DNA from 3 places in the Shewanella sp. YLB-07 genome. Region 1 is predicted to be linked to each of the others. Evidence: predicted binding sites of a transcription regulator. Region 1 holds the regulator's gene; each other region holds the start of a gene.
The links. The regulator LexA, encoded in region 1, represses DNA repair genes until DNA is damaged. The targets are predictions, from matches to a motif close to TACTGTATNNNNATACAGTA.

Region 1 (3,286 bases):
GACTACGATGACAAGGTACATAGATGATCTCATGACCATCATGATGTAGCTGCCTTACCTGCTCGGCACCTTTAATATTGATACCCTTGTACAACTTGTTCCACAGCCAGGCCAAGAAACGCTCGGCGATGCGCACAAAGCTCTCGGAGTAATCCGCCGCAACTTCATCGAGATACTCCATCGCCTTTGCTCTGGCCTCGACTTCGGAGATCTTCTTGCTCGCCGCTTCCTCCAGAATCGCCTTCTTCAGGGACTCTGAATTTAACAGGTCTTGAAATAGCACCTGACGTTTAGGCAAAACAGGTCCGGTCATGACCTTACGTTGACGGCTGAAGTGGACTCGAGCAACACGAGCTAACTTATGAGCAATTCGCTTGTCGGTGCCGTGTTCGTCGGCCATATAACGAATTGAGACGGCATTAGAAAATTGAACGAAATTATGTCGACCCAGGAAGAGGATCATCAGGCATTTTCGCAGCCAGGTAGGATTTTGACGCTCAAATACCGCCGCCTTCATGGTATCGTCTTCTTTACCTGGAGTACGCCCCCAGTAAAGGCTAACCGGCACTAGCTGTATATCCAGTTCAGGCTTCTGCCTATGTACCTTGAGCAGATCCATAAAGCTATTTAAGAAAAACTCGTTACTTTCTCTTTGGCCAAATAGCGGCTTGGCACCTTCCAGACACACCACCCTCGGCGTGTACTCACCATCGACAACCAACTCATCATAAGGGCTTGGAAGCCCATACTTATTAGTGATTTCACTTAAGGAAGCGATGTCGCTGAGAGATTCAGTCTTCATCACATAAACCATAGGCTTATCTGGATCTAAGTTGAGATCGGCGAAGGGGTCATGGGGTACAACTATTGTTTGTACCAGCTTTTTCTGAATCCAACGTAAGGATTTATACCAAAGAGAGTCTTTTTTTGACATTTTTCTTATACAATGTGAGTCTTCTTAATAACGGCATAGAATACCAGATAAAAGAGAGATCTCCCTAATAGTAGTCAGCAAAATCCCCCGCATGCCTGATTCGACACTCAAAGCACTTGAGATTGAATATAATTTTCAAAAAAATTAATATTAGATAGCTTTACGGGTGTTCACATTTATAAGGCAACATAAGTTAATAATATTAGGTATAGGTACAATTCATCTCGATAGCCTAGAACATAAAATAAGCCAGTTTAGAGAGATAACCACCAGCACAAAAGATATATAATTCAAGGAGGCCATGCCCACCACCTATTTTTAACGTTATATAAGCACCGAGTAGTCACACCAAAATAATAAATATAAACCATGGGCTTGCGATTGAGAGTTTTTTTGCATACTCACTAATCTTGGTTAATCCTTGCACTGACTAAAATACTGTATATACTAACAGTAACTGTATAGAAAGACAGGATTCATCATGAGACCTTTGACACCAAGACAAGCCGAGATTCTAGAACTCATTAAGCGTAATATTTCCGATACAGGAATGCCTCCGACTCGAGCCGAAATAGCTAAGCGACTAGGTTTCAAGAGCGCCAACGCTGCCGAAGAACATCTTAAGGCACTGGCTAAGAAAGGTCGCATAGAGATCATTCCCGGTACGTCCCGCGGCATCCGACTCACACAAGCTGCGGAGCCAGAAGATTTAGGCTTGCCATTGATCGGCCAGGTTGCCGCAGGCGAACCCATCCTTGCCCAGGAACATATAGAACAACATTATCAGGTCGACCCAAGCATGTTTCGTCCCTGTGCCGACTTTCTACTTAGGGTGCGCGGCGACAGCATGAAAGATATCGGCATTCTCGAGGGTGATCTGCTCGCAGTGCATAAGATTTCACAAGCCAAGAATGGCCAAATTGTCGTGGCTAGAGTGGAAGAGGATGTCACAGTAAAACGCTTCGAGAAAAAGGGCAGCATGGTTTATCTCCATGCTGAAAATGAAGACTATGCACCGATAGTGGTCGATCTCACCAGTCAGAGCCTGAGCATTGAGGGGCTGGCAGTCGGTGTGATCCGTAACGGCAACTGGCAATAGATGAAATCGCACATTGGCGAAGGAGCTTGGTAATGAAAAATTTAATCGGAAATAGCCCTAGACACCCAGGTTTATGGACGAATCCCCTTGACCAAGCGTCCATCACCCAAGAGTGTGGAAGTATCACTACAGTAAGTACCCACACTCAGGGCCGGGTGGAACTGAAAAAGGTGAGTAATCGGCTCGCCACATTGAGCCATCAGGGGCAATGGATCGTATTGATCAGTCCTCCCAACATAGGTTACAAGCAGATGTTAGCCGAAGCCGGTGTTAGGATGGACCGAGTATTGTTGGTTCATGCTAAAGACGAAATCGAAACCTTATGGGCCATGGAAAAAGCACTCATAAGTGGTACATCCAGTGCCGTCATCTGCTGGACTCAGGTCCTAGATTCCCGTGACAACCGACGACTCAGACTCGTAGAAAAGAGCGCTCGCGCCCTTGGCATTGTCATCGAAGATGCGAATAGTCACTTACATGCTAAAGCCCATGAACAAACAGATGCTCACTTCAATCAAGCCTGTTTATTTGGATCTCTGCACTAATCTCCAGTCAATGTAGCCAATAGAAAAATGATTATTTAAGTCCCGCAAGGGACTTTTTTGTATTTGATTTTTATTCGAAATTTTTAAAAAATTCATTAAAAGTGATCTTGATCAATAATTCAACACCAAGTAAGTTAGGGATATAACAACGATAATTTGTTATATCCAAACGATTTAGTAGTCGGCGTAGTAAAGCCCTGCCATCTGTGTAAGGCCAGATATTTACCTCGCTGAAGTCGGTACTGATATATTCAGCCGTAGGTGCGAGCGTGGTTAACTCTGGTAGTAAGTGACTGCCAAACTAAAATAACAAGTGAACCGCCACTGCACTTTGAAGTCATCGTTGCTTTTTTGGGAACTGAAGAGTTTGCATAGAGCAGAGACTTACTGTGTGACTCTTCTTTGTCTTAATTTTTGACAGAGGAGAAGTCTAGTGAAGCGAGTGTTGTATATTTTTCTGGCGTTGCTATTTACGCCATACGTTTTGGCATCAGAAATGCCCCTTAATATGACCAAGGGTGTCACGGATATCAGTGGACAGGTATACAACCTGCACATGATCATCCTGTATATCTGTTGCGCCATCGGTGTTGTGGTTTTCGGAGTAATGATCTATTCCATGATCAATCACCGAAAGTCTAAGGGTGCCGTAGCAGCCAATTTCCACGAAAGTACTAAGGTCGAGATAGCCTGGACCATTACACCTTT
Region 2 (3,286 bases), on a different contig from region 1:
GTAAAGCCGAAATCAGTCAGCTGGCCACCATGTTGGAGCGAGAGCGTATCGCAAGAGATCTCCATGACATCATGGGTCACAACCTATCCAGCATCTCCTTGAAGGCAGAGTTGGCCGCAAAGCTCTTAGACAAAAATCAGATTGAGCAAGCCAAGGTGCAGCTAAGAGAACTAAACGAAATAGCCAGAGATAGCTTGAGTCAGGTACGGCAAACCGTCTCAGGCTACAAACATAAAGGCTTGAGTTCCAGCGTAATGCACCTCTGCCAAACTTTGCGAGACAAGGGATTAAGTGTGAGTCTGGAGGGAGATATTCCCCAGCTCAATTCTAAACTTGAAACTCAAGTTATTTTAAGTCTCACAGAGCTTTGCAATAATGTGATCTGCCATAGTCGGGCCGATCATTGCAGCCTTACTTTTGACAGATCTGCAGACCAGCTCACCATAAGCATCACAGATAACGGTAAAGCAGCAAAAATTGTCGAAGGTAATGGTTTGAAAGGCATAAGAGAGCGCTTGAAAGACGTTCAGGGGAAGTTAGATTACATGGTGGATCAGCAAAGTAGATTCACCATCACGCTCCCACCTCAGCAAGCATCATAAGGAGTCACTCGGGGATGAAAATTTTATTGGCAGAAGATCAGGCCATGGTCAGGGGCGCACTGGCTGCACTCTTGAGCTTAGATGGTGAATTTGAAATCACTCAAGCGTGTGACGGAAATGAAGCCCTATCTCTACTCAAAGCCAACCGCTATGATCTTCTGCTAACCGATATTGAAATGCCGGGATTAACCGGGCTGGAACTGGCCAAATGGTGCCAGCAGCAAGAACCCGTAATTAAAGTGATCATTCTCACCACGTTCGGCAGAGCCGGTTACATTAAACGCGCTATAGAATCTGGTGCCGGAGGCTTCTTACTCAAGGATGCCCCCTCTGACAGCCTTATTCATGCAATAAAACAGGTGATGGCTGGTAAGCGGGTCATCGACCCTGAACTGGCTATCATGGCCATAGGAGATGAAATTGATCCCCTCAATGACAAAGAGCGCCGTGCACTTCGTCTAGCCGCAGAGGGAAAAACAACCGCCGAGATAGCCACCAGCCTCTTCATCGCCGAGGGCACTGTGCGTAATTACCTCTCGGAGGCCATCGGCAAGCTCAACGCCACGAACAGAATCGATGCCGCCCGGATCGCGAGGCAGAAGGGCTGGCTGTAAAGGGTTAAATCGGCCCTAACATTGCCATCATGGGTTTATCTGATAGTATATGTATATAAATACAGTGTTTGAGTGTTTCGCTCAGATAACATTCAACTGATAAAATGGGTAGCGGGCGTGAAGAGACTCGATCTTGTTCCTGTCACAGATCTTAAGGGCGTTGCCAAGAAGATGGCCGAACGTCTGGCTAAGCTCGGCATCATCACGGTACAAGATCTACTATTCCACCTACCACTAAGATATGAAGACCGTACTCAGATATACCCAATAGCCTCACTCTATCCAGGCAGTTACGGCACCATAGAAGCCGTGATCCAGTCCAGTCAGATCATCCAGGGGCGTAAGCGCATGATGACCTGTACAGTACGAGATGACACTGGCTACTTAACCCTCAGGTTTTTTAATTTTTCTGTGGCGCAGAAGAATGGCTTAGTCAATGGTACAAGCATCAGGGCCTATGGTGAGATACGTCGCGGCAAACATCAGGCCGAGATCATTCACCCTGAATACAAGCTGATTCACGAAGATGCCGATCTGGTGATGAGTGAAACGCTGACGCCTGTGTACCCGACAACCGAAGGCTTAAAGCAGGCAAGTTGGATAAAACTGACAGACCAAGCCTTAGCCATGCTCGACGAGGGCGGTTTGCAGGAACTACTCCCACCTCAGCTGCAACCGAACAATCTGAGTCTCAATGCGGCCTTACAGCTATTACATAGACCCAATAACCAGGTTTCCCTGTTCGATCTGGAACAAGGTCACCACCCGGCGCAGCTACGCTTGATCCAAGAGGAACTTCTGGCCCATAACCTGAGCATGCTCAAGTTACGTCAACGCAGCAATCGCGACCATGCTGTGAGCCTGGTCGCAACGGGCAAACTACTCAACCCTTTCCTGAAGGCACTGCCATTTAACCCCACTGGGGCGCAACAAAGAGTCGGCGTTGAAATCTGCAGCGATCTCGAAAAAAACTCACCTATGATGCGCCTGGTTCAGGGGGATGTTGGCTCGGGGAAGACGTTAGTGGCAGCCTTAGCGGCATTACAAGCCATAGAAAATGGCTATCAGGTAGCTATGATGGCCCCTACTGAATTGTTAGCCGAGCAACACGCCGATAACTTCGCTCTCTGGTTTGAACCTCTCGGGCTAAAAGTCGGCTGGCTAGCCGGTAAAATAAAGGGCAAGGCCAGAGCACAATCTTTACAAGATATTGAGTCCGGTGCGGCTAATATCGTTATCGGCACCCATGCCATATTCCAGGAGCAAGTAGTCTTCAACAATCTTGCCCTGATCATTATCGATGAACAACATAGATTCGGCGTTCATCAACGACTTGGCTTACGAGAGAAAGGCATCAGCCAGGGCTTCCACCCTCATCAGCTGATCATGACCGCCACGCCGATTCCACGCACCTTGGCCATGACCGCCTATGCCGATCTCGATACTTCAGTGATCGACGAGCTGCCGCCCGGGCGAACTCCGGTGACAACCGTAGCCGTTGCCGATATGAGGCGCGATGAAGTAATAGAGAGAGTTCGCCATGCCGCCACCCATGATGGCAGGCAGACCTACTGGGTATGCACCTTGATCGAAGAGTCCGAAGCTCTGGAATGTCAGGCGGCAGAAGATACCGCCGCAGAGCTGACATTAGCACTACCCGAACTCAAGATTGGCTTGATCCATGGGCGCATGAAGTCCGCCGAGAAACAGGCCATTATGGCCGAGTTCAAATCTGGCGAATTGAACCTTCTGGTTGCCACCACAGTCATAGAAGTGGGAGTCGATGTTCCTAATGCCAGCCTGATGATCATAGAAAACCCGGAACGTTTAGGCCTGGCTCAATTGCATCAACTCAGGGGACGAGTCGGGCGAGGCGCCGTCGCCAGTCACTGCGTACTCATGTATAAGGCCCCCTTGTCACCGACGGCAACCAAGCGATTGGGGGTACTTAGGAGTAGCAACGATGGCTTCATCATAGCCCAGAAGGATCTGGAAATAAGAGGCCCAGGCGAAGTATTAGGTACCAAGCAGACTGGCATTGCCGATATGAAAATTGCCGATCTGGTTCGA
Region 3 (3,286 bases), on a different contig from region 1:
CATACAGAGTAAAGTCGAAGAAGATATCGTCAACATCAGTAAACTCTCTTCGAGCACAGTCGCCAACTACATAGAAGCGATTTCCGATGTCGAACTTGACGAAGATGCGTTCGATGATTACATCTTTAATCATGAGGTCATGGTTGAAGAGAAGGAGCTGCAAGGCACACTACTTCAACTCATCGAAGACAATCCTAAGTTGAATGCCGACTTTGTAAAATCATTGCGAAAAGAGATCATTGAAGCGGGCGTATCAAACATAGGTATCGGACTGCCTGAGAGCTAAAGCTAAAGCTATCAATGAGAAAATTGATTTATGAAGGCTATATCCTGATTAATTCAGAGGGCCTAACAGACACTTGGAAACTCACAATAGGTGAGCAGACTAGAGTGGGCTCTCTGTTTGAATTAAGAAGACAGATCAACTTTTTTCAGGAGCTAGGCGTTCTCCCACCAATGCAGGGCCATATTCCAGCTCAAGCGCCCAAAGCAAGGCTCTCTAATAGAGACTCCACAAAGCAAAACCGAAACACCCCCTAAGACCTTAGCTTAATCCCATCCCAATGAAAAACTGTGTTACTTTGATAAGAAAGTATAAAAACACGACTCAAATAAGGGATGGTATTGATGTCACCTATCTTAACCCCATTGTTTGCCGTACTTGGGATCATGTTGCTAGGCTCGCTTATCCAGAAAAGCAGGATCCTGTCACCAGATACCGATCAGGTATTAAACCAATATGTCTATTACATCGCTTTTCCGGCGATCATGCTGATTGCCTTGGCAGAAACGCCTATCGAAGGGATCTTACAGTGGGGATTTATAGCCGGCTATAGCTTGGCTATGATACTGACCTATCTTTTGGTGATGCTGGTGTCCTATATCACCAACAAAGGCCGCACAGATATCGCATCACTCAGGGCGCTAAACACCACATTCGGTAACTGTGCTTTTATCGGCATGCCGCTACTCACCATACTGTTTCCGGATAATGCTAACGCATTAACGGCAGCGGCTATCGCGACGCTTCTATCGGTCATTATTTTTGCCCTAGTCTTAGTCACTATCGAGTTGTATCAAGGGCAGAAGCAGGCATCCCCCCTTGTCGTCATCCTTCAGTCCCTGGTACAGAACCCTATTGTGATTGGTAGCAGCATCGGCATGGCAATTTCGGCCCTCAACATTCAAGTCAATGAATCGTTATCGATTATGTTACGTCAGATAGGCATGACTTCTAGCCCCTGTGCCCTCTTCGCGATAGGCATGGTGCTCGTCAAAGCGAGCGCAGAGCAAGAACTCACTTTGACGTCGTCAGCCACCGGTGAGGCTCTTCAAGTAAAGGCTAAACAAGGGAGACTTCAGCATATCGCCGAATTGAGCTGGATTAATGTGTGCAAATTATTTATACAACCTGGCCTGGCCTATGTACTCTTAATGGCCTTTGGCATCGAGGGAGACTTGCTGATCATGGGGGTCCTGCTAGCTTCATTACCCACGGCAGCGAGTGTGTTCTTATTGGCACAAAGGTACCGAGTGAAAGCCAGCATCAGTGCTCAAGCTATCATGTTAGGGACAGTGTTGAGTATTGTGACCCTGCCCAGCATAGATTATCTACTGCGCAGTTAATCGGTTAAGCAAAGAGTGATACAAGCGACTCAGTGTCCCATTGAGTCATAATAATATTGAACACTATTCACTCGGAGCTTTACTGTATATAAAATCAGTATATACTGTTTAAAAACACAGTACATTAAAGGGATGTCATTATGCTCTGCCAACTCAGCATCAATAATTTCGCCATCGTCCGCTTTCTGGAGCTGGACTTCAAGCCTGGAATGACCAGTATTACCGGTGAAACCGGTGCGGGTAAATCGATTGCAATTGACGCCCTGGGTCTGTGTCTGGGTAACCGAGCCGATGCTGGCACGGTAAGGCCTGGGGCTACGAAAGCCGAGGTGAGCGCCAGATTTTCCTTAAATGATATCCCAGTTGCCAAACGTTGGCTCGAAGATAACGATCTCGACCACGATAATGACTGTATACTCAGGCGAACGGTTGGCAGTGATGGTCGCTCCAGGGCATACATCAATGGCAATCCGGTGCCCTTATCACAGGCTAAAAATCTTGGCCAACTGCTTATTGGTATTCACGGTCAACATGCACACCATGCCATGCTTAAGAGTGAACATCAGCTGACTCTGTTAGACAGTTACGCCAATCATAAAATGCTTCTCGACTCAGTCACCGCCGGTTACCAGCGCTGCAAGCTGGTAGAGAAGGAGCTTAAGGCCTTAACTCAGTCACAACATGAACGTATTTCTCGAAAGCAGCTGCTCCAGTACCAAGTAGAAGAACTCGATGAATTTAGCCTTTCTCCCGGTGAATTTGAACAGATAGAAGCTGAGCATAAGAAACTCGCCAATGGCACAGCCCTGGTCGAGGCCTGTAAAAATGAGCTGTTTATCTTGCAGGAGAATGATCAGGGCAGCGTCGAATCCTTGATCAACGCGGGTATCACTCAAGCCCAGGAGCTCGAGTCATATGATCCTCTGCTGACGAATGTCGTTAATATGCTAAATGAAGCCCTTATTCAAGTTCAGGAGAGCAGCAGCGAGCTGGAGAATTACTTAGCAGGATTAGAACTGGATCCGGAACATTTTGCCCACTTAGAACAAAGATTATCCCAAGCCATGCAGCTGGCGCGTAAGCATCACGTCAGCCCGAGTGAGCTGGCTGCCCACCATCTCACACTTAAAACTGAACTAAGCAACCTAGATTCTGACGAGGAAGCCTTGGACGATCTCAAGCAACAAGTTGCCGCCAGTCGAGACAGCTATCTGGTACATGCCAAGAAGCTCAGTCAGAGCCGTTGTCGTTATGCCAAAGAGTTAGACAAGCAGGTCACTCAATCTATCCATGAACTGAACATGCCGAAGGGAAAATTTACTATTTTGGTCACATTCAGTGAAGATCTCAGCTCACCGAATGGCTGTGACACCATAGAGTTTCTCGTCACCACGAACCCAGGACAGCCGCTTCAGCCCCTGTCTAAGGTCGCATCGGGTGGTGAATTATCCAGAATAGGCCTGGGTATCCAAGTCATTACCGCCAGAAAAGTATCGACACCAACGCTCATTTTTGATGAGGTCGATGTGGGTATTTCTGGGGCGACTGCGGCGGTGGTTGGACGAATGCTGAGAAAGCTAGGAGACTCCACTCAGGTATTGTGTGTGACCCATCTCCCTCAAGTTGCCGGCAATGGACACCAACACATGTTTGTCGACAA

Region 2: recG (ATP-dependent DNA helicase RecG) is a predicted target of LexA. The motif match lies at 1,264-1,283, and genes of this name have one in related genera.
Region 3: recN (DNA repair protein RecN) is a predicted target of LexA. The motif match lies at 1,729-1,748, and genes of this name have one in related genera.

The regions. Positions count from the first base shown of each region.
Region 1 covers NZ_VOQB01000012.1:177,674-180,959, reverse strand. The annotation lists gene plsB (glycerol-3-phosphate 1-O-acyltransferase PlsB) at 1-934, opposite strand, end outside; gene lexA (transcriptional repressor LexA) at 1,416-2,033, shown strand; gene FS373_RS23285 (cell division inhibitor SulA) at 2,066-2,578, shown strand; partial or broken gene coxB (cytochrome c oxidase subunit II) at 3,012-3,286, shown strand, end outside.
Region 2 covers NZ_VOQB01000020.1:74,301-77,586, forward strand. The annotation lists gene FS373_RS28850 (sensor histidine kinase) at 1-602, shown strand, start outside; gene FS373_RS28855 (response regulator transcription factor) at 617-1,216, shown strand; gene recG (ATP-dependent DNA helicase RecG) at 1,334-3,286, shown strand, end outside.
Region 3 covers NZ_VOQB01000003.1:342,044-345,329, forward strand. The annotation lists gene FS373_RS08315 (YjaG family protein) at 1-286, shown strand, start outside; gene FS373_RS08325 (AEC family transporter) at 628-1,626, shown strand; gene recN (DNA repair protein RecN) at 1,767-3,286, shown strand, end outside.